Regions from separate parts of the Micromonospora sp. CPCC 206060 genome, predicted to be linked through region 3. Evidence: riboswitches for the same ligand, from Rfam matches in the RefSeq annotation. Region 3 holds a riboswitch; each other region holds the start of a gene.

Region 1 (13,609 bases), on a different contig from region 3:
ACGACGTCGACCGGCCGAAGCGGTTCACCGCACCCCGGGCCGCCGACGGTGACCCGTTCGTCATCACCGACGCGTCCGGCGCGACCCGCTTCACCGGTACGGTCACCGGCCAGGCGGGCGACTTCACCGGCTTCAAACCAACCGACACCGGCCCGTTCAGCATCCGGGTCACCGGGGCGGCCGGTACCGGTGACTCGGTGCCGTTCGGCATCGGCGCGAGCTGGACCGAGCGGGTGTCGTACGAACGCGCCATCAACTTCATGACCGACGTGCGCTGCTACTACGGCCGGTTCAGCCAGCGGGCGCACGGCGGGTCGCACCCGGACTGCCGGGCCGGCGTCGGCTGGCGGGACTCACACCAGTTCTCCTTCGAACTGTCCAGCCTGGTCGACCTCTACCTGTCCAACCCGGCCGCGTTCGACCGGATCAAGGATCCGACCGCCGTCTACGAGGGCCTGCCGGTGACCCTGCCGGCGGACACCCCGGAGATCGTCCGGCTGATCCACTGGGCGGTGGAGATCTACCTCGACGGCCAGGTGAACCACACCTTCCTCAAGGAGCAACTGGCCGCCTTCCTGTACGCCTACCCGCACCTGTCCGACCACATTCCCCGGTCGGTCTACGAGCGGGTCCGTGACCACCTCTTCCCGCTGTGGGGACAGGACGCCAAGGACCGCTTCGCCTGGCACGAGTACACCCCGCACACGGCGAACCTGTTCCAGGTCTACACCCAGGTCGGCACCGGCAAGGGCGAGTTCCCGCCCGGTCACTCGGTCTGGCCGAACCTGATGATGCACGAGGTGGCAAAGCGGGAGGGACGCGCCGACGCCGACCGCTACCTGGCCACCGCCCGGGACCAGGCCGCCTGGCTGGTGGCCAACCTCGACCTGGTTGCACCGCAGACCACCAAGGGCCAGCGGCAGGGCGAGTATCACCTGGTCACCGGACTGGTCCGGTTCGCCCTGGCGTACCCGGACCAGGCGCCGGCCGGTATCCGGCCGTTCGTGCAGGAGTGGGCCGAGGTCGCCATCGGCCGCTCGGACAACATGTGGGACTTCCGCCGGTACTCCGATACCCGGTGGACGATCCCGTCGTTCACCGGCGGTGGGGCGGCGGACCCCAACGAGACCGGTAACGTGGCCGGCTTCGCCGCACCGGCGCTGGCCGCCGCGACGCTGCTCGGCAACGGGCCGACCAGTGACCGGCTGCGGCAGATCGCCACCGCGCACGTGGACAACATCTTCGGCCGCAACCCGACCGGCCGGCACGCCACGTACCGGGCGGCGACCGCGCAGTGGGGGTTCGAGGGGGTCGAGCTGGGCTGGTTCTCCGAGTACCAGGGCGGCAACGGCAAACTCCAGGGCGCCCGTGGCGTGCTCGACGGCGGCCCGAAGAACGACCACTACCCCTACAACCCGCAGCTCGGCAACGTCGGGTGGACCGAGGGGTGGGTCACCTTCAACACCGCCTGGAACGAGTCGTTGGCCTGGCTGGCGGTGGCCAACACCACGCTGCGGGTCCGGGACCTGCACGGGCAGCCGGCCACCCGGGTACCGGCCGGGACGACGGTGTCGCTGACGCTGGAGGCGCCGCTCAACCTGGACCCGGCCGCGCTGGACAGCGCGGAGCTGCGGCTGGTGGTCAACGGCGCCGACCGGGGCACCGTGCCGGTGCGCCAGGCGGTGGAGAACACCGACGTCCTGACCGGGGTGCTGGACCTCGGTGCGCTGGGCACCAGCCCGGGTGACCGGGTCGGGGTCCGGTACGGATACGGCGATTTCACCCGGGAGGTCAGCTTCACCGTGGTGCACGGCTGCGACGGCCGGGTGGCCACCGTGGTCGGTACGGACGGCGACGACGTGCTGCGCGGTACCGCCGGCGCCGACGTCATCACCGGGCTCGGCGGGAACGACGTCCTGCTCGGCCTCGACGGCGACGACGTGATCTGCGGCGGCGCCGGGAACGACGTCGTCAACGGCAACGACGGTGACGACCGGCTCTTCGGCGGCCCCGGCATCGACGTCGTCAACGGAAACGACGGCACCAACATGGTCTACCAGGACGACCCGACCGCCGACTGACCGACGCTGTCGTCCCGGTGGGCGGGCCGCCCACCGGGACGCGTCGACCACTGTGGACCCGGCCCGGTGACCGCGCGACGGTCACCGGACCGGGTCCGACCAGCAGCGTGGTCCGTCCTGTTGCCGGACGCTCTAACCTGATCCGCAGGCCGACGACGCGCGGAGGAGCCATGCTCCGCGACAAGATCCCCGACCAACCCCGACCCACACACCAAGCACCCGCCGTCGCTTGACGACACCGATAGGGACACCCCTCGATCCACCCCCGTTTTCAGGAAATCGGGCTATCGGATCGGGGCTGACACCGCGACTACCAGGAGATCGAGTGGATCATCGAGCGTGGTCGAGGCCGATCAGGACAGAAGCGGGTGTCCGGTGTCAGTTCGGCGGGACAGTCGGCCCTCGTGTGCTGGCGCAGACGGTGCAGCTCGACAGGCGGCGAGTCAGAGGTCTGCTGCGGCTGTCGACCAACGGGTGATACCGGACCGTCACCTACCGGTTGAGCGCGGGGAACCTGTACCTCCTCGGGCTGGCCGCGGACCGTCCGCATCTGGTCCCCTGACGGCGTCCACCCCACCCACCCCGTCTGCGTCGAAGGTCACCGGCGCGTCGAAGGCCGCCCGCCGGGCGGCCCGGCGCAGCGCGACCAGCACCGCGGGGCCGACGACGGTGATCGCCACGGCGGTGGTGAGCGCCCGGCCGGTGTCCCAGCCGAAGGTGGAGGTGACGGCGGTGAAGACGGCGAACCGGTGCAGGTTCTCCCACACCGGGGCGCCCGGCAGGTAGGAGAGCTGGGTGTCCGCGCCGGTGCTGAACGGCCAGAACCACAGGTTCATCAGCAGGCCGTAGCCGTAGGCGGCGAGCATGCCGTAGCCGGCCAGCGCGGCAATCTCGGCCCGGCCCCGGAGCCGGCGCGGCAGCAGCCCGGCGCCGAGCCCGATCCAGGACGCGGCGAGCATCTGGAACGGCAGCCAGGGGCCGACACCGGCGGTGAGCAACGCGGACGCGAACAGCGATATCGAACCGAGCAGGAAACCGAAGCCCGGCCCGAAGACCCGGCCGGCGAGGACGAGCAGGAAGAAGACGGTCTCGATCCCGGCGGTACCGGCACCCAGCGGACGCAGCGCCGCGTTGACCGCCGCGAGGACACCGAGCATGGCCAGGGCCTTGCTGTCGATGCCGCCGGAGGTCAGCTCGGCCAGTACCAGGGCGACCAGCACCGGGAGCATCACCAGGAAGATCAGCGGCGCCTCGCCGGTGCGGGCCGTACCCTCCGGCCGGACCGGGGCGAACAGCGGCCAGGCGAAGGCCGCGACGGCGGCCAGCGACGCCAGGATCAGCACCAGGGCGGTACGGGGCGCCACCCGGACCGCGCTCACCCGGTCACCGCCAGCGCCCGGCGGACCTGCTCGACGGTGAGCCACGGCTGTGGCGCGAGCACCTTGGCCACCTGCGGGGCAAACGCCGGTGAGGCGAGCATGACCTCGGCGGTCGGGCCGGTCGCGACGATCTCCCCCTCGGCCAGCACGACGACCCGGTGCGCGACGGTGGCGACCAGTTCGACATCGTGGGTCGCCAGGACCACGCACCGGCCGGCGGCGGCCAGCCCGCGCACCACGGCGGCGAACTGTTCCTTGGCGTGGTAGTCCAGGCCACGGGTCGGTTCGTCGAGCAGGATCACCGGCGGGGTGGCGACGAGCTGCACGGCGAGCGCGAGGGCGAGCCGTTGCCCCTCGGACAGGTCGCGGGGGTGCCGGTCGACCGGAAGTCCGCCGGTGAGGTCGTCGAGCAGTTGCCGGCAGGTCCCGGGGGCGACGCCGGACTCCTGGTCGGCCTGGGCGCACTCGGCGGCCACGGTCTCCAGGTAGAGCAGGTCACCCGGGGTCTGCGGGACCAGGCCGACCAGCCGGCGGGCCCGTTTCGGTGGCAGGGAACCCGGATCGACGGTACCGTCCGGGCCGGCCACGGTCACCGTCCCGCCCTGCCGGGGGCCGCTGCCCTGCACCGCCCAGAGCAGTGAGGACTTGCCGGAGCCGTTCCGGCCCATCACCGCGACGATCTCCCCGGGGTGCAGGTCGAGGTCCACCCCGGCGACCGCGACGGTGCCCGGATAGCGGACGACGACGTCCCGCGCGGTGAGCACCGGCGGTCCGACCGGCGCCGGAGGCGGGACCGGGGACGGTACGCCGACGAGGCGGTCACGCAGGTCACCGGCGTGCCGGCGGGCGTCGCGTACCGACAACGGCAGCGGGGACCAACCAGCAAGGCGACCCAGCTCGACCAGGGGTGGGGCGATGTCGATGCCGGCCAGCACGTCCGCCGGGGTACCGTCGACGATCCGGCCGTCACCGGCCAGCCGGATCAGCCGGTCGGCGTACTGCACGACCCGCTCCATCCGGTGCTCGGCGACCAGCACGGTCACCCCGAGGTCGTGCACCAGCCGGGTGACCACGGACAGCACGTCCTCGGCGGCGGTCGGGTCGAGTGCGGAGGTCGGTTCGTCGAGCACCAGCACCCGGGGCTGGCAGGTGAGGACCGCGCCGATGGCGACCCGCTGCTGCTGGCCGCCGGAGAGGGTCCGCAGTGGCCGGTGCCGGAGTTCGGCGATGCCGAGCAGGTCGAGGGTCTCCTCGACCCGTTTACGCATCACCGGGGCCGGCAGGGCGAGCTGCTCCATGCCGTACGCCAGTTCCTCCTCCACGGTGTCGGTGGCGAACCCGGCCAGCGGGTCCTGCCCGACCACGCCGACCACGTCTGCCAGCTCGCGCGGCGGGTGGTGCCGGGTGTCCCGGCCGGCGACGGTCACCGTGCCGGACAGGGTGCCCCCGGTGAAGTGCGGTACCAGCCCGTTGACCGCCCGCAGCAGAGTGGACTTTCCCGCCCCGGTCCGCCCGACCACCAGGCAGAGCTCTCCCTCGTCGATCCGGAGGGTGACGTCGCGCAGCATCGGTTCGGTGCTCCCGGCGTACCGGACGCTCACCCGGTTGAACTCGATCACGGTGGACCTCCGGTGGGGACGGGTGGGCGGGGTGGCGCCCCCGGCGGCGACGGCGACGGTGGTGGTGGCGTCAACCAGGCCGGTGCCACGGCGACGGCGACCGCCGCGACGGCCAGCGGGGTCAGCCGGGGCCAGGTGGGTGGGCTGACCGGCGGGTGGAGCAGGGCCGGGTCCACGGCGACGGCGAGGACTGTCAGCCCGGCGGTCAGCACCCCGCACGCCGCCACCAGCAGTTCCGGCAGCCGCCACCGGTCCGGGCGGTACCGGCTGCGGCGGACCCGACGCCCGGCGACCAGCATGCCGACCACGGCTGCGACCAGCCCGGTGACCAGCATCGGCAGCCCGAGGTAGCCGGGGCTGGTGGCGTCGAGCAGCCCGTACGTGCCGGCGCAGACCCCGACCAGGCCGGTGAGGACCAGCCCACCGGTGAGCGCGCGCTGTCCGGCCGGCACGGCGGCGGTCCGGCCGTAACCCCGCGAGTCCATCGCTGCGGCGAGGGCGAGGGACCGGTCGAGGGCGTCGGCGAGCACCGGCAGGGCCACCCCGCGCAGCAGCCGCATACCGCGTCCGCCCGCACCGCGTAGCCGCCGGGCCCGCCGGACCCGGTGCACGCTCTCCACCAGCTGCGGCGCGACGGAGAGCGCCACCACCACGGCGGTACCCACCGCGTACAGCGCCCCGGGTACGGCCCTGAGCAGCCGCTTCGGGTTGGCCAGGGCGTTGGCGGCGCCGAGGCAGACCAGCATGGTGGCCAGCCGCAGTCCGTCGTAGAGCCCGCCGAGCACCTGCTCGACGGCGACCGGGCCGAACAGGCGGATCCCCGCCGCCCAGGCCGGCAGCGGGATCTCCGGCAGGCGCAGCAGGACGTGTTCGCCCTGACCGCCGCCGAGGACCACCCGGAACACCACCCGGGTGGCCACCACCACCGCGCCGAGCAGCAGGTACATCCGGAACGCCAGGGCCCACGGCGCGTCCCCCCGGCGGCGGGTCACCACCAGGGCGGCGGCGGCGACCAGCAGGGCCATCAGCAGCGGATTGCCCGTCCGGCTGGCGGCGGTGGCCAGGCCCAGCGCCCACCACCACCAGGCACCCGGATGCAGCGCGCGGGGCAGCCAGGCCCGGGCCACGCCGGGTATCCGGGCGAGGATGGGGGTGGCCACCTCAGCGTTCCGCGTCGACCCGCCGGCGGCGCCGCGCCACCAGCGCCCCACCGGCCACCAGCCCGGCCAGCAGCAGGATCCCGATCCAGGTACCGGTCGGGGGTCCGTCGTCAGCGGTCGGCGCGGCGACGTCGGTCAGGACCGGCTCCTCGACCGGGGTGACCGGCGCCGCCGGTCCGGTGGCGTCGGACGGGGTGACCACCGGTGCGGACGTACCGGCCGCTGACGGGAGCGGGCCGGATCCGGTCGGCGACCGGCCGGTCCCGCCGTCCGGCGACGGCACGGCCGGCGGGGCCTGCGGTGGGCGGGTCGGTCGTGGTGCCTCCGACGGGCGGGCGGGTGGCGGCGCGGTGGTGGGCGGTGGGGCGGGCCGTCTCGGCGCCACCCCGGGGCGCGGTGCGTCACCGGTGCTGCGGTTGGCGGAGAACGCCCAGCCCTCGAAGCTGCCGGCCGGTGGCCGGCGGTTGAGCACGCCCTGGCTGCTGTACGTCCAGCTACCGCCGTTCGGGGCGTGCCAGTAGGACCAGTAGGCGCTGGCTGGCGGGGTGTCCACGCACTTCTCGTTGTCGGGGCCGGGCCGGCCGTTGATGCGGCAGACGAAGCTCTCCCCCCAGCGGAGGGTCCCGGTGACGGAGAAGCCGGCGTTCCGCAGTGCCGCCAGGCCGCTGGACTGGTCACCGGCGGCACACCGGATCACGGTCCCACCGCCGAGTGTGGTGAAGTCGACCACGACGGTGACCCCGGAGGCGTCCGGGCAGTAGCCGGCGGACCCGGTTGCGGCGTACGCCGGGACGGGTAGGGCCGGCACGGTACCGCCCAGCACCGCCAGCACCAGCAGCGACCGGGAAAGGCGGATCATCCGGTCCGCCGTCGGCTGAGCACCAGCAGCACCGCGCCGCCGCCGATCAGCAGTAGAGCGACCAGGGCGTACCCGGTGATCGCCGCTCCGGTGGTGGGCAGCCGGCCGGAGCCGCCCGCCGTCGGGCCGGCCGACGGGGTGGGCGTACCGGTCGGGCCGGCCGACGGGGTGGGCGTACCGGGTCCGGCGGTGGTGGACGGCGATCCGGTGGCCGACGGAGTGGGTGACGGCGTCGGCGGGATGGACGGCGACCCGGACGGCGACGGCGACCCGGTGGGCGATCCGGTGGGTTCCGGGGACGACGGCGGGTCGAGACCGATCCGGCCCAGTGGTGTTCCGGCCAGCCCGAGCAGAGCCTGGCTGGTGGCCCGGCGCCACTGGTCGCGCCCGGTGTCGCTGATCCCGTCGGTGAGCGCGGCGGTCAGCGCCTCGGTGGAGTAGGCGACGGCACCGGCGTCGGCGCTGGCCGCACCGCCACCGGCGGTGGTCAACTGGAGGGCCACCAGGGCCCCGCCGGCCCGGTCGGCCGGGGTCCGACGGCCGGCGGCGCCGAGCGCCTGGCCGGCCAGGCCGGTGCTGTTGGCGTTGGCGCCGCTGGTCGGCCCGGAGCCGCCGAACGAGCCGTCGGCGTGCTGCTGGGCGGCCAGCCAGTCGGCGCCCCGGCGGGCGGCGTCGGCCGCCCCGACGGACCCGTCATCGGCGGCGGCGAGCAGGGCCTGCACCGCCATCGCGGTGGTGTCGACGTCGAGCGGGGCGTCGGTCTGCGCGTCGCAGGACGGCGAGGGCGCTCCGGCCACATCCGGATAGAGCCGGAACCCGCCGACCGCGCACTGCTGCCGGATGAGGAAGTCCACCGCGGTCTGCGGCACCTGGCCGGTACGGGCCAGCCCGAGGACGGCGAACGACTGGTCGAAGGTGTTGCTGGCGTCCGGGCCGGTGTCCGGTGTGGTCCGGCTGAGGATCCGACCGGCCTGGTCACCGGCCCCGGCGATCAGGTCCAGCGTCCTGGCGTGCAGGTCGTGGCCGCCGAAGTCGGTGGGGTCGGCACCGGCCACGGCGGCGGCGGCGAAGAGCAGCTTCGCGGTCGCCCCACCGTCGGTGAAGCCGGGGATGCCGTAGTCGTCGTAGGTGGTGTAGGAGGTCACGTGCGCGGCCAGCTGCGCGGCGGCGGCCTGCCGGGTCTGCCCGGCCACGTCGGCGGCGGTCAGCGCGAGCAGGCCGTCGATGGTCAGTCCCCAGTCCTGCCCGCCGAACGGGCCGGGCAGCGCACCGTCGGCGAACTCGGCGGCGAGCCAGGTCGCCGCGGCCCGGGTGGCGTCGCCCGGGGCCGGGACGGCGGTGGACGGTGTCCCGGGTGCGGTGACGGCGAACGCGGTGAGCGCGGACGCGACCGTGACCCGGACGGCGAGGCGGGTCCGCCGGATGTCGGGCATGGAGGGTGCCTTTCGCAGGAGTTCGAGGAACCGCCGGACCACACACCCGGGGTGTTTGCGCTCCAGGTGTGTGGTCCGGCGGGTACGCCGGGCAGACGCGTCCCGGTGGGCGGAGCGGGTCGGCCCCACCCACCGGGACGCCCTGGTCAGGGTGCTGGGACGCTGGGCGGGCTGCCGGCGCCGAACGCCCAGCCCTCCACCGTGCCGGGTGCCGGGTTGTAGCTGCCGGCGCTCGCCGAGCTGTACGACCAGGCGCCGCCGGCCGGCGCGTGCCAGTAGGACCAGTAGGCGCTGGCCGGCGGGGTGTTGATGCACGCCTCGGTGGCGGCGGTGGGCAGCCCGTTGATCCGGCAGACGAAGGCCAGACCCCACCGTGCGGTACCGGTGACGGTGAACCCGGCGCCGGTCAGGGCGGCGAGCCCGGTGGCCGGGTCGCCCGGGGCGCAGGCGACCTGCACCCCGGCCCCGAGGGCGGTGAAGTCGACCACGACGGTGACCCCGGACGTGCCGGTGCAGGCGGCGGCCCGCGCGGCGGGCGGGGCCGGTTCGACGACCACCAGGCCGGCGGCGACGACGACTGCGGCGAGCAGGGCGGCCAGCCGCCGGATGACGGAGATGGACATCAGGGCTCCTCGGGACCGGGGTACGGGGGCTGCGGCCGGCTGGCGGGTCGGTTGTGCTTCCCGGGCCGTCACGGGCAGACCAGCTCGGGTTCGCCCGACGCAGCACCGGCGGCGGTCAGCTGCGCGTACCCGACCCCGGCCAGACCGAGGACGGCCTGGGCGGTGGCCCGGGTGGCGGTGGCCGGGTCGAAGGTGCCACCGTCGTAGTCGACCGCGCCCCGGTCAGCCGGCGCCCCGGTGCAGCAGACCTGGAGTCCGGCCAGGAATCCCCGGGCCCGCGCCCAGGCCAGCGTCCGGCCCCCTGCGGCGAGCGCCTGGGCCGCCAGCCCGGTGCTGTTGGCGTTGGCCACGCCGCCGGAGTTGCGGAACCCGCCGTCGGTGCCCTGCACCGAGACCAGCCAGCGCAGTCCGGCGGTGGCCTCGGTCGACCGGCCGGCGGCCCGCAGCGCCTGCACCGCCAGCGCGGTGGCGTCCACGTCGGAGGCACAGACCGGCTGCTCGGGGACCACCGGGAAGCCACCGTCGGCGCACCGGATGCCGGCCAGGTAACCGGCCGCGTCCGCCGGTACGCCCGACGTGGTACGGGCCAGCGTGAGCAGCGCGAAGGACTGGCTGAAGGTGTTGCTGTAGTCGCCCCACGCGGAGCGGTCGGTGAACCGGCCGGACGGGGCCTGGAGCCCGCGCAGCCGGGCGATCAGGTCGACGCCGCCGACCGCTGTCGGGTCCGCGCCACGTACCTGGACGGCGAGGGCGAGTTTCGCGGTCGCGCCCGCGTACGCCTCGGTCACCCCGTCACCGAGGTAGCCGTCCCGGACGTCCGGCCGGGAGACCCAGGCCAGGGCACGGGCGCCGGAGTCGTCGGCCACCCCGGCGGCGGCGAACGCGAGGACCGCGTCCAGGGTGAGCCCCTGATCCGGGTAGGCGACGCCGTCGAAGACGGCCTCGAAGCGTTCCCCGTCGACGAGTTGGCGGGCCAGCCAGCCGGCGGCGGCCGCCGGACGGTCGGCGGTGGTGGAGCTGGGGGTGTTGACCGGGGCGGCCACCGCGGGGCCGGTCAGGGTGAGTGCGGCGAGGACGCCGCAGAACAGGGTGAGCAGGCGGTGCCGGCTCAGGCGGACAACCATCAGGAGCGCCTTTCCGGCCCGGTGGTCGTCAGAACCGGGCCGGCCGCGCAGGTACGCACGGGTCGGCCGGGACTCCGACCCGTGGGCCACGACGGGTGAGGGAGCGGGTCACGCGTACGGCGGGTATTCGGGCTTGTCGTCGGATGCGGACATCTCGACGACCTACCGTTGCGGGCCAGCGCCGGGCTTCGACCGGACTTCCCCCACACGCACACGCGTCTATTCGGTTGTGCCGGCCAGTCTTGCCGTAGCGTCCACGTGCTGTCAACGCACGGTGGGTGTGGCATCGGCGACTCTCGTCCGGCGTACGGGCGGTCCGGCGGGGCTGGATCTGACCGGGCACCCGACCAACCCCCGAATGCAATTGACGGTGATTGATTCCTTCTGGCGTCATCTGACAACCACCCGAGGCACCGGCCGGTATTTCCCGCGCTACCCCGCGCTCTGTAGGGATATCCACCCGCCGACCCACCCGCCACAGCCGGGCCGGCAGTCCCCAGCAACGGGAGGAAACGTGTTCCGGAGTATCACCGGGCGACGCGCCCGCCGCTCCACACTGGCCCTGCTCACCGGCACGGCACTGGCGGCGCTGCTCTCCGTCAGCTCTGCCGGCGCCGCGCCGGTGCAGGACCGGTCCGAGGTCGGGGTCAACGCCCGCACCGACGTCTACATCAAGGACGTCAGCGCCGACCTCGGCTACCAGCCGCACAGCTACAACCCGCTCTGGGCGAGCCCGGACATCAAGGTCTGCCCGACCGCCGTCGAGTGCGCGGTGAGCCAGAACCCGCGGGTCGGGGTGACGAACTACCTCTTCGTCAAGCTCCGGAACGCCGGCCCGTACGGCACCGGTACCGACAACGGCACCCTCCGGGTCTACCGCACCACTCCGGGTGGCGGGGCCAACTGGCCGGGCGCCTGGACCCAGATCGGGGCGGTCAGCGTGCCGGTCTTCGCCGGGGTCACCACGGTCACCATCCCGTGGACCGGCGTCCCCGGCCCGGGTCACTTCTGCCTGCTGGCCCGGTGGGTCTCCCCCACCGATCCGATGACCTTCGAGGGCCCGAGCATCAGCGCCAACGTCCGCTACAACAACAACATCGCCTGGCGTAACGTCGACTCGGTCTATGTCTTCGTGGGTGGCCCGATCGTCTGGCGGCCGTTCGCCATCGGCAACCCGCTGACCACTGCGGCCCGCAGCAGCCTGACGTTCCGGCAGACCGGTACCGGTTTCCAGAACGCCGGTGGCCGGCTCGTGGTGGACCTCGGCCCGACCCTGACCGAACGCTGGCTGGCCGGCGGCGCGGTCGGCAAGAGCATCCGGCGGGTCAACCAGACCCAGATCGAGATCGTCGACCCGGCCACGGCCAGCATCGACAACCTGCTGCTCAACGGCGGTGAGCGGATCGAGTTCGGGCTGAACTTCACGGCGGCGGCACTGACCACCGAGAGGGCCAGCATCGACGTGATCCAGGTTGGTCCGGACGTGACCGGCGAGGAGCGCGCGGACCTCGGTGGTGTGCAGTACGACATCACGGTGGGTCGGCAGTAACCAGACAGGACCGGTGGGGGGTGGAGGTCGCGGGCTCGTCCCGCGGCCTCCACGGCCGTTTCGCCGTACCCGCAGGGCGTCGGCCGGTGCCGGCCGGCCGGGTCAGCGGAGGCTGACCCAGGCGGTCGCCACCGCGTACCCGGTGGTCCGCGCGCAGAGCTGGACCGGGCCGGCCGGCGGTACGCCGAGCGTGAAGAAGCCGACTGGATCCACCGGAGCCTCCTCGTAGCGGCCGGTGGCGCTGCGCGCCACCACCCGGCCACCCCGGGCCGGGGAGAGCTGGCCGACGATGCCGGTTCCGGTCACCTCGATCTCGACGACCACCGGTCCGGTACGGAAGGAGAGGGTGCGCGATCCACCACCGGAGCGGACGGCACCGGCCGGCTCCACGTCGCACGCCGAGTCGAAGGTGAGTTCGGCGATCGCCAGTTCCGCGTCGATGGTGCGCCAACTGAACGCGGCCAGCGCCGCGGTCAGGAACTCCTCCCCGACCGGACCCGAATCCCGTAGTGCCGCACCCAACTCCGCCAGCAGGGCGTCGTCAGCGGCCGGCGGCCACGGCTCCATCCCGTTCACCTCCGCTCGCCCCGGTATCCGCCGCCCGGCCTCCGAACGCGACCAGCGCCGGACATCTGCGCAGTTTGTGCAGACAGCGGGCCTGCGTGGGGCCGATGCTGCCGATCGGCATGCCCATCCGTTCCCCCACCTCCCGGTAACTGGCAGGCGGGTCGGCGGCGAGCAGCGCCAGCAGTTCGCGGCAGCGCGGCGGCAGTTGCGCGAAGGCGTCCCGCAGCGCCTGCTGCCGCTCCGCCCGCAGCAGGTCCTCGTCCGGTGCCGCGGAGTCCACCAGCAGGTGCACCCCGACGTGCCCGTCGACCGACTCGTCGTACGGGTCGAAGGGCTGGGTACGCCGGCCGACGCGGAGCAGTCGGTAACATTCGCGGCGGGTCGTGGTGGCCAGCCAGGCGGCCAGGGCGTCGGACTCCCGCAACCGGGGCAGTTGCTCCACCAGCCGCAACCAGACGGTCTGGTTGACGTCGAGCGCGTCGGTGTGGTCCAGCCCGTACCGGCGGATCACCGCCAGCACCAGCGGGGTGTACCGGCGGACCAGTGCGGACCAGGCCGTTTCGTCGCCAGCTGCGGCGGCGGCGACCAGGCTGCCCACGGCGGGGTCGGTCATCGGTGCACCACCCGGTGCAGGGTCCGGGCGTTCACCCGACGAGGACGCCGTAGTCGGGGTGCCACGCGGTACCGTCGAGCAGGGCGAGCCGGGCGGTGTCGGCGTCCACCCCGGTGGCGGTCATCAGGGCGGCGAGCCGTCCGGAGACGTGGGCGGTGGCGAACGAGGTGCCGGCCCAGGCGGCGAAGCCGTGGAAGACCCGGGTCGGCTGACCGGAGAGGACCAGTTGGCCCGGGACGTACGTGCTGGTGCGCTCGCCGATCGCGCAGGCGTCCACCCAGCTGCCGTAGCTGCTGTACGGGGCGGCGACAGGGCCCGGGGAGCCGGGGCTCAGCGCGGCCACGGCGACCACCCGGTCCAGGGCGGCCGGCCAGGCCGGGCGGCTGGTGCCGGCGTTGCCGGCAGCGGCCACCACGGCCATCTGGGGCGGCAGCCCGGTCACGACGTTTACCAGGGGCAGCGGCGGCTGGTCGCCCTGGGTGAAGTAGCCCAGGGAGAGGTTGACGATGGACGTCCCCGAGCTGAGCCGGCCCAGCGCGCCGACCAGCGTCTCCTCGTCGCCGATGCCGCTGGCGTCGAGCGCCTGCTCCGGGTCGAAGCGG
Region 2 (3,398 bases), on a different contig from region 3:
TTGACCTCGGGATATCCGCGCGTCTTCAAGCCACAGTCCGGATTGACCCACAGCCGCTGCGGTGCGACAGCTGCGACAGCCTGCTGCAGCGCCGCGACCACCTCATCGTGCGGGGGAACCCGGGGCGAGTGGATGTCCCATACGCCCGGGCCGACGCCTCGGCCGTAGCCGATCGCCGCCAGGTCGGCGAGGATCTCCATTTTTGAGCGGGACGCCTCGATGCTGGTGACGTCCGCGTCGAGGGTGTCGATGGCGGTGATGACGTCGCCGAACTCGGAGTAGCACAGGTGGGTATGAATCTGGGTGGCGTCGGAGACTCCGCTGGTGGCCAGCCGGAAAGCGTTGACCGCCCAGTCCAGGTATGCCTCCTGGTGCTCGCGGCGCAGCGGCAGCAGCTCGCGCAGCGCCGGCTCGTCCACCTGGATGATGCGCAGTCCGGCGGCTTCCAGGTCGCGGCACTCGTCGCGCAGGGCCAGGGCGACCTGGTCGGCGGTGTCGGCGCAGGGCTGGTCGGTGCGCACGAACGACCAGGCGAGGATCGTCACCGGGCCGGTCAGCATGCCCTTGACGGGCCGGTTGGTCAGCGACTGCGCGTATGTCGACCACTCGACCGTCATCGGCGCCTTCCGCGCGACGTCACCGTAGATGATCGGCGGGCGCACACAGCGGGAGCCGTAGGACTGGACCCAGCCGCTGTCGGTGGCGGCGAACCCGTCGAGCTGCTCACCGAAGTACTGCACCATATCGTTGCGCTCCGGTTCGCCGTGCACGAGCACGTCGAGGCCGAGCTGCTCCTGCAGCCGGATGACGTGCTCGATCTCGGCGCGCATCCGGTCGGCGTACCCTGCTTCGTCCAGCACACCGGCGCGCAGGTCGGCGCGGGCCTGTCGAAGCTCGGCGGTCTGCGGGAACGACCCGATCGTCGTGGTGGGCAGATCCGGCAGCCGCAGTCTTTCCTGCTGCTGGGCTGCTCTGTCGGCGTAGTCGCCGCGCCGCCGGTCAGCAGGCCGCAGGGCGGTCAGGCGGGCGCGGACGTCGTCGTGTCGCCACGCCGCCGGGGCGGACGGGGGCGGCGCGGGCAGGTCGCCGGTGCCGTCGCGCAGGGCGCCACCGAGCAGCACTACCTCGTCGACCTTCTGCCGGGCGAAGGCCAGCCGCTGCCGCAGCTGCGGATCGAGGCGGGTCTCCGCGGTTAGATCGACCGGGACGTGCAGCAGCGAGCAAGACGTCGACACGGCGACGTGGTCGGCCAGGGCGGCGACGGTGGCTCCGGTGACGGCGGCCGCACGCAGATTCGTGCGCCAGATGTTATGCCCGTCGACCAGGCCCGCGACGATGGTCCGGCCGCGAAGGGGTCCGGCGTCGGCGAGCCGCCGCAGGTTGCCGGGCCCGGCAACCAGGTCCAAGCCGATCGCCTCGACCGGCGTGCCGAGCAGGGCGGGCAGCGCGTCGTTCAGCTCGCCGAAGTAGGTCGCGACGAAGATCCGCGGACGCTGCTCGAGCTCGCCGAGGCGGATGTAGGCGCGGCGCAGGCCGTCGATCTGGGCAGACGTGCGGTCGGCGACGTACGCGGGTTCGTCGAGCTGCACCCATTCGACGCCGGCGCGGGCGAGCTCGCTGAGGATCTCCGCGTAGGTGTCGACGAGGTCGTCGAGCCGGGCGAACGGGTCAACGCCCTTGGCCAGCAGTAGGAAGGTGGCCGGGCCGACAAGGACCGGCCGGGTGGTGAGGCCGAGCGTGCGGGCCTCGCCGTACTCGCGCAGCGCCTTGGCCGGGTTCGCGGCGAACCCGGTGTCGGCGTCGATCTCCGGCACCAGGTAGTGGTAGTTGGTGGCGAACCACTTGGTCAGTTCGAGCGCGGGTTCGGTGTCGGCGCCGCGGGCCATCGCAAAGTAGGTGTCCAGCTCCGACAGCCCGAGCCGGCGGAATCGGGCCGGAACCGCGCCCACGGCGATGGCGGTGTCGAGGACGTGGTCGTAGTAGGAGAACGTGTTGGACGGGATGGCGTCGAGTCGGGCGTCGCGCAGCGTCTGCCACACCTGCGCGCGCAGGCTGGCCGCGGTTGCTTCCAGGGCGGCGGCGTCGATGCGCCCGGCCCAGTACTCCTCGACGGCCTTCTTCAGTTCGCGGTTGCCGCCGATGCGTGGGTAGCCGAGCACGGTGCTGGTGCCGAATGTCACGGGGGTTCCCTTCCCTCGAGGTGCCCGACGGGCTCGGGAGGGCAGGGGAAGGGCCGTCGCCGGCCTTTCCGCCCGGCCCTCCCGAGGGGCCGTCGGCGGCGCACGCGGTCGCGTGCGCGGTGCGGGCAGGTCTTCGGACTCGTGGGCGTCGTGCTCGCGCCTACCGGCCGTCGCTTCCCAGGCTCGCGCCCAGTGCTTGATGACGGCTTTCGTTCCCACTCACCGCTGCGGGGCAGTCCCGGTTTTGCACCGGGTTCCCTCTTACGACGCGCGGCCTGGCGGCCGCGCGAACCAGCACTGCGGGCAATCTTAGAACTCGTCGTCGAAGCTCACCGAGCCGGTGACCCCGACCTGGTATGCGGCGACGCGACGCTCGAAGAAGTTGGACAGCTCCTGCACGTCCTGCAGTTCCATGAACGCGAACGGGTTCTGGCTGCCGTAGATCGGGTCGATGCCGAGCACGGCGAGGCGTCGGTCAGCGACGTGTTGCAGGTATTCGCGCATGTCGGTGAGCGACATGCCGGAGACGCCTTGGTCGAGCAGGTCGGCGGCGAACTGCACCTCACACTCGACGGCCTCGGCGAGCATGTCGTGGACCTGCTGCTGCATCTGTGCGTCGAACAGGTCGGGTTCCTCCCGCCGGACGGTGTCGACGACGTCGAACGCGAACGCCATGTGCATGCTCTCGTCGCGGAACACCCAGTTGGTGCCGGAGGCGAGCCCGTGCAGCAGCCCGCGCGAGCGCAGGTAGTAGACGTAGGCGAAGGCGCCGTAGAAGAACAGCCCTTCGATGCAGGCGGCGAAGCAGATTAGGTTGAGTAGGAACGCCCGCCGGTCATCGCGGGTGGTGAGCTCGCGCAGCTCGAAGATCGAGTCGATCCACCGGAAGCAGAACTCGGCCTTGCGGGCGATCGAGGGGATGTTGTCGATCGCGGCGAAGGCCGCGAACCGCTCCTGTTCGTCCGCGACATAGGTGTCGAGCAGGTTTAGGTAGAACTGGACGTGCACGGCCTCCTCGAACAGCTGCCGAGACAGGTAGAGGCGGCCCTCGGGCGAGTTGACGTGCTGGTAGAGGTTGAGCACGAAGTACGCCGCGGAAATTCCGACTGCCGAAAAGCCGTCCACACGGGCGTGGGGTGTCGGGTCTGACGGGAAACGTGCCAACCCATAAGACGTGCCAACCTCGCGGGCCCCACCCTCAGCGGGGCTGCCGAAATC
Region 3 (13,609 bases):
CGTGATCGACACGAACGTCCCGGACCGGGGCGACGTGGTGCTCTACCTGGCCCTGGCCACCCGCGACGTGCAGCCGGTGGTGGTGCTGGCCGCAGAGGACCGCATCGCGGTCGTACTCGTCTCGGCGGCCTGAGCATGGCGATCATCGCCCTCGTCGCGGCGAAGGGTTCCCCCGGTGTCACCACCACGGCTCTGGCCTGCACCCTCTCCTGGCACCACCGGATGATCCTCGCCGAATGCGACCCGGCCGGCGGGTCGGTACTCGCCGGCTACCTGGGCGGCGCGCTGGACGGGCCACGGGGCATCGGTGAGCTGGCCGTCGGTGAGCTGCGCGACGGCAACCTGGAGTCGGCGTTCTGGTCGCAACTGGTCGACCTGGACGCACCGAAACGGGAGCGGCTGCTGCTGCCCGGGGTGGTCGACCCGGTACAGGCCGGCAGCGTGGTGCCGCTGTGGCAGCGGTTCGCCGACTTCTTCACCGACCTCGACCGGGGGCAGCCGGCGTACGACGTACTCGTCGACTGTGGCCGGCTCCAGGTGGTCGGCCCGCCCTGGCCGATCCTGCGCGCGGCGGCCCTGGTGCTGGTGGTGACCGCCGCCCACCTGCCCGACCTGTCCAGCGCCCAGGCCACGGTACGCGCCATCGAGCGGGACTTCGCCGAGCACCGGGTACCCAGCGGCACCCTCCGGCTGCTCCTGGTCGGCGACGGGCACAGCCGCAGCGAGGTGAGCCGGGCGCTGCGGCTGCCGGTGATCGCCCAGTTGCCGCACGACCCGCGTACCGCCGAGGTGCTCAGCCACGGCGGGACCATCCGGGCCGGACGGCCGCTGATGCGCGCGGCCGGCGCCCTGGAGGTCCCGGTCCGGTCGGTGCTGGACCGGCGGCGGGCCCGACTGACCTGGCCGGCCGGGCAGGGAGTGATCCGCAATGCGCTTTGAGGCGGTCTCCCACGACCCCCGGATGACCCCGACTGAACCCCGGGTACCCGGGCACGACCCCCGGGTCCCTCCGCCCGGTCCCCAGCGGCACGAGCATCCGGTGACCTCGATCGTGCCGCCGGTGCCGACCGCCGACTCCACCGGCCGGCACCAGCGCCCGGGCAACGGCGCGGCCGGACCGGCACCGGCCCGTCCACGGGTCGACTTCGCCGTGGTCCGCGAGTTGCGCCGGGAGCTGAGTGAGCGGATCACGCTCTGGCAGCGGGGGCGGGACTTCACCGCCGCCGAGGAGGACGTCGAGCGGTCCCGGCTGGCGGTCGCGGTCGTCGCGGAGTACGCCGACGCGGTACGGCGGGCCGGCACCCCGATGGCCGCCGTCGAGGAGCGTGCCCTGCTCGACCAGGTGACCGCCGAGCTGGCCGGACTGGGTCGGCTGCAAACTCTGCTGGTCGACCAGACCATCGAGGAGGTACACATCCTCGGTTGCGACCAGGTCCGGATCACCCGGCACGGTGGCGGGGTCGACTGGGCCGACCCGATCGCGGACAGCGACGAGGAGCTGGTGGAGATCCTCCAGGCCGCCGCCCGCCGGGCCGGTTCGACCGAGCGGTCGCTGTCCACCGTGAAGCCCACCCTCGACCTGCAACTGCCCGACGGCAGCCGGCTGGCCGCCGTCTACCTGGTCAGCCAGCGGCCGTACGCGGTGATCCGGAAGCACAACACGCTGGACGTCTCGCTCGACGACATCTGCGGTGGCCGGGCCGACCTGGACGAGATGATCGACGTCCTGATCCGGGACTTCCTCCGCGCGGCGATGGCCGCCGGGCTGAACATCATGGTCGCCGGACTGGCCGGGGCGGGTAAGACCACGGTGATCCGGGCGCTGATGGACGAGATCCCGCCGGACGAGCCGTACGTGCTGCTGGAGGAGAGCCGGGAGCTGCTCCCGGCCCGGCGCGGGGCCAAGCACCGGGCGGTGATGAGCTTCGAGTCCCGGGAGGGGCACGGCGAACGCGGTCTGGACGGCCGACCCGCCGGGGAGGTCACCATCGCCGACCTGATCCCGGTGGCGCTGCGGATGGGCGTGCTGCGGATCATCGTCGGCGAGGTCCGGTCCCGGGAGATCGTCCCGATGCTCCAGGCGATGACCACCAGCCGGGGATCGATGTGCACGATCCACGCCCGGACCCCGGGTGGCGTCGGTGAGCGGATCATCGAGCTGGCCTTGGCGCACGGCCGGGAGATGACCGTCGACCAGGCCCGCCGGATGGCCGGCAACGCGCTGGACCTGATCGTCTACGTGACCGTCGAGGACGAGACCGCGATCGGTGGCCGCAAGCACCGGTTCGTCTCGCACATCGAGGAGGTCATCGGGGTCGGCGAGGGCAGCCGGATCACCACGACCACCGTCTTCGGTCCGGGGGCCGACGGCCGCGCGGTACCGAAGCACCTGCCCGAGCGGATCCGCGAGCACCTGCTGCGGGTCGGGTACGACGCCCGGCTGCTGACCCGGTACATCGAGGCGGGGATCGGCGCCTGGCGCCGACCCCGGAGCAGCCGGCTGCGCCAGAACCAGCCGCCGGCAGCGGCCCAGCCGATGCTGCGACGGGCCCGGTGAGCGGGATGTCCGCCGGCGCGCCGGCAGCGGACGGGGTGACCGGATGAGACTGCCGGCCAACATCGAGCTGATCGCCGTACTCTCCGGGGCGGCCTGCGTCGCCGGGCTGGTCCTGGCCGTGGTCGCGCTGGTCGGTACCCGCCGGCCGCCCGGCCCGTCCGGCGGTTCCGGGCAGTGGCTGCACCGGCTGCTGCACGGTTCCGGGGCGAGCCGGCGGGAGCAGCAGGCGCACCAGATGCTGCTACTCGCCGCCGTCGCGGCCGGCGCACTCGCCTTCCTGCTCACCGGCCTGCCGGTGGTGGGGCTGCTGGTGGCGATCGCGGTGCCCGGCGCGCCCTGGCTGTTCACCGTCGGCAAGGCCGAGCAGCGGGCGATCGCCCGGATCGAGGCGGTCGGTGAGTGGACCCGCCGGCTCAAGGACGTCTCCAGCACCGGCCAGGGGCTCCAGCAGGCGATCATCGGTACGGTCCTGACCGCCCCGGAGCAGATCGACGAGGAGGTACGCACCCTCGCCGCCCGGTTGCAGGCCGGCTGGTCGGCCCGGAGTGCGCTGCTGGCGTTCGCCGACGAGATCGGTGACCCGGTCTGCGACCAGGTGGTCGCCGCGCTGATCCTGCACCTGAGCGACCGGGGTGAACGGCTCGGCGACGTGCTCGCCTCGATCGCGACCGCAGCGGCAGCCGAGGTGGCGACGCGACGCGAGGTGGAGGCGAAGCGTACCCAGCCCCGGTTCGCGGTGCGCTTCCTGACCGGGATGACCCTGCTGATCCTGGCGTACGGGCTGGTCAACCCGGACTACATGCGCCCGTACGGCACCCCGGTCGGGCAACTGGTGATGGTGGTACTCGGTGCCGCCTTCATCTCCCTGCTCGCCTGGGTACGCGGGATGAGCCTGCCGCCGAGGCCGGCCCGGTTCCTCAGTTCGCCAAAACTGGAGGAGCTGGCCTGATGACCCTCAACATCCATCTGACGGTCGCCGTCCTCGGCGGCGCCTCGGTCGGCCTCGGTCTCTTCCTGCTGGTCCGGGAGGCCCTGCCGAGCACCCCGGCGCTAGCCCCGGCGCTGCGCCGGCTGCACGCCCCGCCCAGCGCCGGTCGGGCCACCGGCGCCCGCCGCGACCTGGAGTGGCTCTCCGGGGTCACCCGCTGGCTACGCCCGCCCACCCGGGACCTGGCCCTGCTGGGCCGGACCCCGGAGCAGTACACCCTCTCCATCCTGCTCTCGGCGGTCATCGGCCTGGCCACCCCGGCGGTCGGCTCGGCGCTGGTCGCGGCCGGTGGCTGGCGGCTGCCGGTGGTCGTTCCGGTCGCCGCCGGGCTCGGGCTGGCCTTCCTCGCCGCGCTGATCGCGCACCGGGACGTACTGGCCAAGGCGGAGAAGGCCCGCCGCGAGTTCAGTCGGGCGGTCTGCACCTATCTGGACCTGGTGGCGTTGCAACTCTCCGCCGCGCACGGCCCGGTGCAGGCACTGGAGCAGGCCGCGGCGGTTTGCGACGGCTGGGTCTTCGAGCGGATCCGGGAGGCGCTGCGGATCGCCCAACTCCAGATGCACTCCCCGTGGGACGAGCTGCGTGACCTGTCGGAGGAGATCGGTGTACCGGAGCTGGGTGACGTGGGCGCGATCATGCAGTCCTCCGGCACCGAGGGCGCCCAGGTGCACGAGACGCTGCGGCAACGTGCCGATTCGCTGCGCGACCAGATCCGTACCGACAACCTGGCCCGGGCCGAGGCGGTGACCGGCCGCCTGGACATCCCGGGCGCGCTGCTGGTCTTCATCCTGGTCGGCTTCGTCCTCTACCCCTTCGTCACCCGCATCTGACCCGCCCACCCCCCATCCGCTGAGAGGAACCCGCCATGCCAGTGGTCTCGTACCTGCACATCATGCTGGTCAACCGACTCGCCGAACTACGCCGCGACGACGACCCCGAGCGTGGTGACGGACCGGTGCCCACCGCGATCATCATCGCCGGTCTGGCGGTGCTGGCGGTCGGTGTGATCACCTGGGCGCTCGGCCTGGTCAACGACTTCATGGACACCGACATCGACACGCCGACCGTGCCGACGGTCCCGGGCCGCTGATCGATGCGGGACCGGCTTGCCGACCGGTGGCGCCGGGTCACCCTGCGGGTGACCCGGCGCCCCGTCCTGCCCGCGCCCCCGGCCGGGGACGACCGGGAGCGGGGGGCCAGCCCGGTCGAACTGGCCATCATGTTTCCCACGATCATGATCCTGCTGTTCAGCTCGATCCAGATGGCCTCGGTCTTCCTGGCCCGGTCGGTCGCGTTGAACGCCGCCCAGATCGGGGTGAACTCCACCCGGGTGCTCGGCGGGGTGAGCGAGGAGGAGGGCGAGGCGCAGGCCCGGCAGTTCGTCGACCGGGCCGGTGACTGGCTGGTCCCCACCACGGTGAACGTGGAGAAGGGGGACGTCGAGGTGAACGCGACGGTCAGCGGGCGGGCCCTGTCGCTGATCCCGGGCCTCACCATCACGGTCACCCAGACCGCCAGGGGCCCACGCGAACGCTTCACCGAGGACGCCGGATGAGCCCGGCCGCAGCGTCCGGAGCCACCGCCTTCCGGGTCAGCGCCTTCCGGGTGCACGAGTCCCGGACCGTCGCACCCCGGTCCGACCGGGGTTCGGTCGCCGTGGAGGTGGCGATCCTGGTCCCGGCCTTCCTCATGCTGATCGTGCTCGCCGCGGTGGTCGGGCGGACGGCCATCGCGCAGAACGCCGTCGACCTGGCCGCACACGACGCGGCCCGGGCCGCGTCGATCTCGCGCACCATGACCACGGCCCGCACCGAGGGCCAGACCCAGGCCCTGACCCAGGTACGCCGACAGGGCCTGCGCTGTGAGTACCTGAACGTCACCCTGGGCGGCATCGACGGGGCGAACCGCCAGATCGGCCTGGCCGAGGCGTTCGACACCCCGGTCGGCCAGCCGGTCTCCATCACCTCGCACGTCGTCTGCGAGGTCTCCCTGCGGGACCTGTTCGGCGCACCGTCGCCCACCCGCCGGGTCGAGGCGTGGTTCGTCTCACCGATGGACCGGTACCGCCCGAGGAGCGCGACGTGAACCGGGCCGGGAGAATCCGCCGCGCGCCGGGGTACGACGTCGGTCCGGCGGCGGGTCGGGACTCCGGGCGGGTCAGCGTGCTGCTGGCCATCACCCTGACCGGGATCCTGGCTGTCATCGGGCTGACCCTCGACGGCTCCGCCCACTTCCGGATGATGCAGCGCGCGGAGAACATGGCCGCCGAGGCGGCCCGGACCGGTGGCCAGCAGATCGACCGCGCCCGGGCGGTCAACGGCGAGGCGAAGGTGATCGACGTCGAGGCCGCGATCGACGCGGCCGAGGCGTACATAGACAGTGTTCCGCTGCCCGACAACGTCACCGTGACACGGCGGGCCGAACGGGTGCCGGACCCGGACGGCGGCTATGACGGCACCCGGCTGAAGGTCACCGTCACGCTCACCTACCAACCGGTGATGCTCAGCCTGTTCCGGTCCGGCGCGATGACCGCCACCGGCGAGGCGACAGCCGGTCTGCTCACCGAGAACCCCGAGACGTAAGGAGTCCGCCATGACGACCCGGACAGTCTCCACGGCCCGGCGGTTGGGCCGGCTCGGCACCGGACTGGGGGCGCTGGTCGTCCTGTTCGGGCTGCTCTTCGGCGCGCCGCTGGCGCTGATCGAGTTCGCCGGCAATCCCCTGCCCGACCACGTACCGACCCTGGCCGAGGTCGGCACCGCGCTGACCAGCAGGGACGACGGTCAGCTCTTCCTGCGGGCGCTCGCCCTGCTGGGCTGGGCCGGCTGGGCCACCTTCGCGCTCTCCGTCCTGGTCGAGATCCCGGCCCGGATCCTGCGCCGTCCGGCCTGGCGACTGCCCGGCATGCGCCGCCAGCAGAAGGCGGCAGCGGCCCTGCTCGGCTCGATCGCGCTGATCATGGCGGCCAGCCCGGCTGCGGCCACCGCCGCCACCCTCACCGCCCCGGCGGTGACCACCGCCGCTCCGGCCCGGCCGGCCCCGGCGACGCTGCCGGCGCAGGGCACCGGACCGATGGTCGTCACAGTGTCGGCTCCGACCACGATCCAGCCGGAGGTTGAACCGGTACCGGTCTACCGGGTGGAGCAGGGCGACTACCTCGGCGAGGTCGCGGAACGCTACCTGGACGACTTCGACCGGTACCGGGACCTGGCGAAGCTCAACAAGATCAAGCAGCCGGACCGGATCCGCCCCGGACAACTGCTCCGGTTGCCGGTCGACGCCGAGGACCGGGGGGGACGCCCGCACGCCACCGGTGTGGTCGCCGTACCGCCGGCACCCGGTGGTGCCGCCTGGACCGCCCCGGCACCGGCACCGGTCACGCCGGCCGTACCCATTCCGGAGGCGCCGGACGGCCCGCCGCCGACCCTGACCATCGGAGCGTCCCGGGCCACCGAGGTGGACCGGGTCAACCGGCCGCTGGCGGTCTCCGCCGTGCTGGCGGTGGCGAGCATCGTCGGCGCGCAGATCGGGGCCGTCCTCGGGTTGCGCCGCCGCCCGGCGGCCCCGGCTTCCGGCCGGATCCCGGGGTCCCTCGGCACGGGTGGGGGGCAGCCGCTGCCGAGCGGGCGGCACCGTCGGGACTGACCGACGGGACCGACCAGCGGACCATGGCGCACCGCCCGACCGACCAGCGGCACACCGTCTGGTTGGGCCCTAATGAGTTCTGGGGGGGGTGAGCAGGAGGCCGACGGGTCGGGCGGCATCGGGTCCGCCGGTCAGGGCAGCCGGGTCTGCAACACCCCGTCCACCACCCGGGTGGGCAGCACCTGCTGGTCGGTGGCGGCCGGGCCGTGTACGACCTCACCGCCGTTGAGCTGGAAGGTGCTGCCATGCCACGGGCAGACCACGCAGGCGTGCCCGTCGACCTCGGTGACCTTTCCCTCGCCGAGCGGTCCGCTCTGGTGCGGGCAGCGTTCCAGCATCACGGTGACCTCGTCGCCATGCCGGTAGAGGATCACCGAGACGTCTCGGACCTCCCGAGTGAGCAGGGTCCGCTCGGGTACCGTCGACAGGTCGGCCACCGAATGCCAGCCGTCGGCCATCCGGTGCAGTTCGGAGACGCTCTGGTTGACCTGGGCACCCTGCTTGTACGCCAGGTGGCCACCGATGTAGGCGCCGGTGCTCGCCGCGGTCAGCCCGAACCAGCCGAGGGTCCGGCCGAGCCGGTGCCGGCCGGTCAGCCGGGCGGCGATCGATCCGGCGTAGCAGGCCAGTCCGACGGTGTTGGACATGGCGTGCACCAGTCCGACCCGCCGCTGTTCCCGCGAGAGTGCCGCCCAGTCGTTGAGACCGGCGACCGCCGCCGGCAGGGCGCTGGCGGTACCGACCGTGACCAGTACCGTCGCGGCCCGGCGCTGGCCGGGCATCAGGTCGAGTACGGCGGTGCTCAGCCAGGCACCGATCGGTAGCTGCACCAGCGCCGGGTGCAGGGGGTGACCGAGCCAGACACCGTGCAGGGTGTCCCGCACCTTCTGCGGGCGCAGTACCGACTGGACCGCATTCTGCAGCCGGTCGCCGAACCGGTCCAGCCCGGCCGCCCGCTCAAGCCTCATCATCAGCGCACGCATGCCTCCCACTTCCCACTGGCGGCTTCGGCAAACCGGTGTCGGCGAGCATGGTGGCCGGCCGGTTCGGCGGCACCGGTGACCCGGAACACAGATGCGGCTCATCCACAGCACGGAGCCGTTCCGCCGGGCCACCGGACGGTCACCACCCGCCCGCCGATCATGGACTTGTGGTGGGGATTTCGCCCCTTATAGCGGCCTTCCCGGGCACCACAACTCCATGATCGACACACGAGGCACGACACGCCGCACAGCATCTGGTGTGTTGACCAAAATGGGGCCACTAGATCTAGGATCGGTGCACTGCTGGTTCACCGTCTCCCGGGCACGGGTGGCGGTAGCCGTGCGTCGACATCGGCCAGATGTCGACGAGGTAAGGGAACCCGGTGCGAATCCGGGACTGCCCCGCAGCGGTGAGCGGGAACGACCGCCGTCATGAGCACTGGGTCCGGCCGGGCCTGGGAAGCGACGGCCAGTAGGCGAGCGTACGTCCGTACGCCTGCCCGCGAGTCCGAAGACCTACCAGTAGGGCGTGTCGACCCGGCACGCGTACCACCTCGGGGCCTCGTGGGAGGGCCGTCGAGCCGTACGGAGACCACCGGCACACCGACCGGTGGCCCTCCGGCGTGCCGTCGTGCCCTCGCGAGTCCCTCCGGTCCGACCCGACGAACAGGCCCGACGAACCAGGAGCGCCCGTGACGGCACCAGCCATCATCGCCTCGACCCCATCCGACACCGGGGAACTGCCCGACCTGTTGGACCGGCACCGGCGGAACCTGCCGGACACCGACCCGGAACGGCTGCTCGACCTGGTCCGCAGTGGGCGGACCACGGCCGCCGACGCGGACGAGTTGCTCCAGCTCGCCATCGCCGCCGCCGCCGGGCTGATCGGCGAGGAGCCGCAGTACAGCCGGCTCGCCGCCCGGCTGCTCGCCGACCGGATCAGCACCGAGGTGACCGGCCAGGGCATCGGCTCGTTCAGCGGATCGGTGGTGGCGGCGCACCGGGCCGGGCTGCTGGACGCCGATTTCGCGGACTTCGTGGCCACCCACGCCACCGCCCTCGACGCCCTGATCGACCCGTCGGCCGACGACAGTTTCGAGTACTTCGGCCTGCGTACCGTGTACGACCGCTACCTGCTGCGCCACCCGGAAACCCGGGCAGTCCTGGAGACCCCGCAGCACTTCTGGCTGCGGGTGGCCACCGGGCTCGCCGACACGGTCGACGACGCCGCCGCGCTCTACCGGCTGATGTCCCGGCTGGCCTACCTGCCCAGCTCACCGACCCTGTTCAACGCGGGTACCCGGCACCAGCAGCTCTCCTCCTGCTTCCTGGTCGACTCGCCACAGGACGAACTGGAGTCCATCTACGAGCGCTACACCCAGGTCGCGAAGCTCTCCAAGTACGCCGGTGGGATCGGCATCTCCTGGTCCCGGGTCCGCTCCCGGGGCTCGCTGATCCGGGGCACCAACGGCTACTCGCACGGCATCGTGCCCTGGCTGCGCACCCTGGACGCGAGCGTGGCGGCGGTCAACCAGGGCGGCCGGCGCAAGGGCGCGGCCTGTGTCTACCTGGACACCTGGCACGCGGACGTCGAGGAGTTCCTGGAACTCAAGGACAACACCGGGGACGAGGCCCGGCGTACCCACAACCTGAACCTGGCCAACTGGGTACCGGACGAGTTCATGCGCCGGGTCGAGGCGGACGCCGACTGGTCGCTGTTCGACCCGAAGGACGTACCGGAACTGGTGGACCTCTGGGGTGACGAGTTCGACGCCGCGTACCGGGCCGCCGAGGCGGCCGGCCGGGCCGTGAGAGTACTGCCGGCCCGGACCCTGTACGCCCGGATGATGCGTACCCTCGCGCAGACCGGCAACGGCTGGATGACCTTCCGGGACGCCGCGAACCGCACCTGCAACCAGGTCGGCAACGGGGGTGGCACGGTACACCTGTCCAACCTGTGCACCGAGATCCTGGAGGTGACCAGCGACGGCGAGACGGCGGTCTGCACCCTGGGCTCGGTCAACCTGGCCGCACACCTGGTGGACGGGGCGATCGACTTCGCCGCGCTGGCGGAGACGGTCCGGGTGGCGGTGGCCGCGCTGGACCGGGCCATCGACCGGAACTACTTCCCGACCGGACAGGCCGCCGCCGCGCACCGCCGCTGGCGACCGCTCGGGTTGGGCGTGATGGGCCTGGCCGACGTGTTCGCCGCGCTCCGGCTGCCGTTCGACTCGGCGGAGGCCCTGGCCCTGTCCACCCGGATCGCCGAGGAGATCGCGCTCGCCGCGTACGACACCTCGGCCGACCTGGCTGCGGAACGCGGCGCGCACCCGGCGTACCCGTTGACCCGGGCCGCTGCCGGGGTGCTGCACGTGGACCACTGGCCGACCGCCGCGCCGACCCGTCCCGACGCCTGGGCCGGGGTACGGGCCAAGATCGCCCGGCACGGGCTGCGTAACTCGCTGCTGGTGGCGATCGCCCCGACCGCGACCATCGCGGCCATCGCCGGCTGCTCGGAGTGCGTCGAGCCGCTGGTCTCCAACGTGTTCAAGCGGGAGACGCTGTCCGGGGAGTTCCTCCAGGTCAACCGGCACCTGGTGGCCGACCTGAAGCGGCTGGGCCGGTGGACCCCGGCGACCCGGGACGCGCTGAAGCGGGCCGACGGGTCGGTGCAGGCGCTCGACCTGCCGGAGGAGTTGAAGTCGCGTTACCGTACCGCCTGGGAGCTGCCGCAGAAGGCGCTGATCGACCTAGCGGCCGCGCGGGCGCCGTACATCGACCAGTCCCAGTCGCTGAACCTGTTCCAGGCCGCCCCGACCATCGGCAAGCTCTCCTCGATGTACGCCTACGCGTGGCGGGCCGGTCTGAAGACGACGTACTACCTGCGGTCCCGGCCGGCCACCCGGATCGCCCAGACCACTGTCGGCACAGATGTTAGGAAGGGCCCCGGGTTATCGGATTCGGTTGTACAAGGGGCCCTTCCAAGCACCTCAGCGGTTGTCGTGGCGGACGGCGCCGACGCGGTCGCCTGCTCGTTGGAGAACCCGGAGATCTGCGAGGCGTGCCAGTGACGATGCTGCTCGATCCCGGAATGGATCTGACCCTGCGGCCGATGCGTTACCCGGACTTCTACGAACGGTTCCGGGCCGCGATCCGCAACACCTGGACGGTGGAGGAGGTCGACCTGACCTCCGACGTACCCGACCTGGCGAAGCTCAGCGACGGTGAGCGGCACCTGGTGCACCGGCTGGTGGCGTTCTTCGCCACCGGCGACTCGATCGTCGCCAACAACCTGGTGCTCAACCTGTACCAGCACGTCAACGCGCCGGAGGCCCGGCTGTACCTGTCCCGCCAGCTCTTCGAGGAGGCGGTGCACGTGCAGTTCTACCTGACCCTGCTCGACACCTACCTCCCGGACCACGACGAGCGGGTCAAGGCGTTCGCCGCGATCGAGCACATCCCGTCGATCCGGGACAAGGCGGAGTTCTGCTTCCGCTGGATCGGCTCGATCAACGAGCTGCACCGGCTGGAGACCCGGGACGACCGCCGGGCCTTCCTGCTCAACCTGATCTGCTTCGCGGCCTGCGTGGAGGGGTTGTTCTTCTACGGCGCCTTCGCGTACGTCTACTGGTTGCGCTCGCGTGGCCTGCTCAGCGGCCTGGCCACCGGCACCAACTGGGTGTTCCGCGACGAGTCGATGCACATGGAGTTCGCCTTCAGCGTGGTCGACACGGTCCGCGCCGAGGAGCCGGACCTCTTCGACGACGAACTGGCCGACCAGGTCCGGGCCATGATCGACGAGGCGGTCCGCGCCGAGCTGGCCTTCGCCCGGGACCTCTGCGGGGACGGGCTGCCGGGCATGAACACCGCCGACATGCGCCGCTACCTGGAGTACGTCGCGGACGCCCGGCTCGCCCGGCTCGATCTCCCACCGGTGTACGGGTCGAGCAACCCATTCCCGTTCATGGAGCTGCAGGACGTCCAGGAGCTGACCAACTTCTTCGAACGGCGGGTGTCGGCGTACCAGGTGGCGGTCGAGGGGTCGGTGGCGCTCGACGAGGCGTTCTGACCCGGAATATTCGGCTCGCGCACCGGGCCGGCCAGGCGTCAGGGTGGCGGCATGTACGCGTACGCCTCCCGCGTCCGGCCGGCCCCGCCCGGCACCCGGCTCCTGACCGCGGTCAGCCGCCCGGACGCCGTACCGCCACCGCTGCTGATGCTGCTCGGCATGGTCTCCACCCAGGTCGGCGCCGCAGTCGCGAAGCAGTTGTTCAGCGCGACCAGCCCGGGCGGTACGACCACCCTCCGGCTCGGTCTCGGTGCGCTGGTCCTGCTGGTGACGGCCCGCCCCGCACTGCGGCTGACCTGGCGGGCCCTGGGTCTGGTGGTCGCCTTCGGGGTCGCCATGGCAGTGATGAACCTGACCTTCTACGCGGCGCTGTCCCGGGTACCGCTCGGCGTGGCGGTGACGGTCGGGTTCGCCGGCCCGCTGGTGGTCTCCCTGCTGGGCAGCCGCCGGTGGTCCGATGTGGTCTGGGCGGTACTGGCCGGCACCGGGGTGCTGCTACTCGCCGGGCTCGGCGGTACCCGGATGGACGCCCTCGGGTTGCTGCTCTGCGGGCTGACCGCGGTCGGCTGGGCCGGGTACGTCCTGCTCGGCAAGGCGATGAGCGGACACGTCGACGGCGGCCGTGGGCTCGCGCTCGGGATGGCGGTGGGTGCGCTCTGCGTTCTCCCCTTCGGGGTGGTCACCGACGGCGCCGGGCTGCTCGATCCCCGGATCCTGCTGCTGGGCCTCGGGGTCGCCCTGCTCTCCTCGGTGCTGCCGTACTCGGCGGAACTGGCCGCACTGCGCCGGATGCCGGCCCGGGTCTTCGCGATCCTGCTCAGCCTGGAACCGGCGGTCGCCGCACTGATCGGGGTGGTGCTGCTGCACGAACTGCTGGCCTGGTCACAGGTCGCCGGCATCGGCTGCGTGATGGGTGCCGCCCTCGGCGCGACCCTGGTCCGCCGGGAGGACACCTGACATCACGGGGCTATCTGAACCGGGCACCGGCCGGCATGCTGTCCGGATGGGCGTACGCATCGAACGGTCCGGGCCGGTCACCACGGTGATCCTGGACCGGCCGGAGACCCGTAACGCGGTGGACGGCCCGACCGCCCGGAAGCTCGCCGACGCGTTCCGGGCCTTCGACGCCGACCCGGCCGCGTCGGTCGCCGTGCTCTGGGGCGCGGGCGGCACGTTCTGCTCCGGCGCCGACCTGAAGGCCATCGGTACGCCGTCCGGCAACCGGGTCGAACCGGAGGGGGACGGCCCGATGGGCCCCAGCCGGATGACGCTGGGCAAGCCGGTGATCGCCGCGATCAGCGGGTACGCCGTGGCTGGCGGGCTGGAGCTGGCGCTCTGGTGCGACCTGCGAATCGCCGAGTCGGACG

The links. Region 3 has a riboswitch for cobalamin ahead of V6U90_RS05100 (ribonucleoside-diphosphate reductase subunit alpha). Riboswitches for the same ligand answer to the same signal wherever they lie in the genome.
Region 1: it holds a riboswitch for cobalamin, as region 3 does, so the genes downstream of both, V6U90_RS20150 (peptidase) here and V6U90_RS05100 (ribonucleoside-diphosphate reductase subunit alpha) in region 3, are expected to answer to the same signal.
Region 2: it holds a riboswitch for cobalamin, as region 3 does, so the genes downstream of both, metE (5-methyltetrahydropteroyltriglutamate--homocysteine S-methyltransferase) here and V6U90_RS05100 (ribonucleoside-diphosphate reductase subunit alpha) in region 3, are expected to answer to the same signal.

The regions. Positions count from the first base shown of each region.
Region 1 covers NZ_JBAKHU010000033.1:953-14,561, reverse strand. Annotated here, with positions in the region: gene V6U90_RS20185 (hypothetical protein) at 1-2,081, shown strand, start outside; gene V6U90_RS20180 (ECF transporter S component) at 2,570-3,460, opposite strand; gene V6U90_RS20175 (ABC transporter ATP-binding protein) at 3,457-5,079, opposite strand; gene V6U90_RS20170 (energy-coupling factor transporter transmembrane protein EcfT) at 5,076-6,239, opposite strand; gene V6U90_RS20165 (hypothetical protein) at 6,241-7,098, opposite strand; gene V6U90_RS20160 (prenyltransferase/squalene oxidase repeat-containing protein) at 7,095-8,531, opposite strand; gene V6U90_RS20155 (hypothetical protein) at 8,678-9,154, opposite strand; gene V6U90_RS20150 (peptidase) at 9,223-10,278, opposite strand; cobalamin riboswitch at 10,380-10,505, opposite strand; gene V6U90_RS20145 (hypothetical protein) at 10,793-11,827, shown strand; gene V6U90_RS20140 (hypothetical protein) at 11,930-12,394, opposite strand; gene V6U90_RS20135 (RNA polymerase sigma factor) at 12,369-13,007, opposite strand; gene V6U90_RS20130 (S8 family peptidase) at 13,039-13,609, opposite strand, start outside.
Region 2 covers NZ_JBAKHU010000110.1:152-3,549, reverse strand. Annotated here, with positions in the region: gene metE (5-methyltetrahydropteroyltriglutamate--homocysteine S-methyltransferase) at 1-2,180, opposite strand, end outside; cobalamin riboswitch at 2,288-2,491, opposite strand; gene V6U90_RS30950 (ribonucleotide-diphosphate reductase subunit beta) at 2,490-3,305, opposite strand.
Region 3 covers NZ_JBAKHU010000003.1:210,083-223,691, forward strand. Annotated here, with positions in the region: gene V6U90_RS05045 (SAF domain-containing protein) at 1-133, shown strand, start outside; gene V6U90_RS05050 (ParA family protein) at 136-939, shown strand; gene V6U90_RS05055 (CpaF family protein) at 929-2,557, shown strand; gene V6U90_RS05060 (type II secretion system F family protein) at 2,601-3,506, shown strand; gene V6U90_RS05065 (type II secretion system F family protein) at 3,506-4,375, shown strand; gene V6U90_RS05070 (hypothetical protein) at 4,411-4,635, shown strand; gene V6U90_RS05075 (TadE/TadG family type IV pilus assembly protein) at 4,639-5,100, shown strand; gene V6U90_RS05080 (TadE family protein) at 5,097-5,630, shown strand; gene V6U90_RS05085 (hypothetical protein) at 5,627-6,127, shown strand; gene V6U90_RS05090 (LysM peptidoglycan-binding domain-containing protein) at 6,138-7,190, shown strand; gene V6U90_RS05095 (Rieske (2Fe-2S) protein) at 7,322-8,173, opposite strand; cobalamin riboswitch at 8,514-8,693, shown strand; gene V6U90_RS05100 (ribonucleoside-diphosphate reductase subunit alpha) at 8,866-11,244, shown strand; gene V6U90_RS05105 (ribonucleotide-diphosphate reductase subunit beta) at 11,247-12,242, shown strand; gene V6U90_RS05110 (EamA family transporter) at 12,294-13,199, shown strand; gene V6U90_RS05115 (crotonase/enoyl-CoA hydratase family protein) at 13,246-13,609, shown strand, end outside.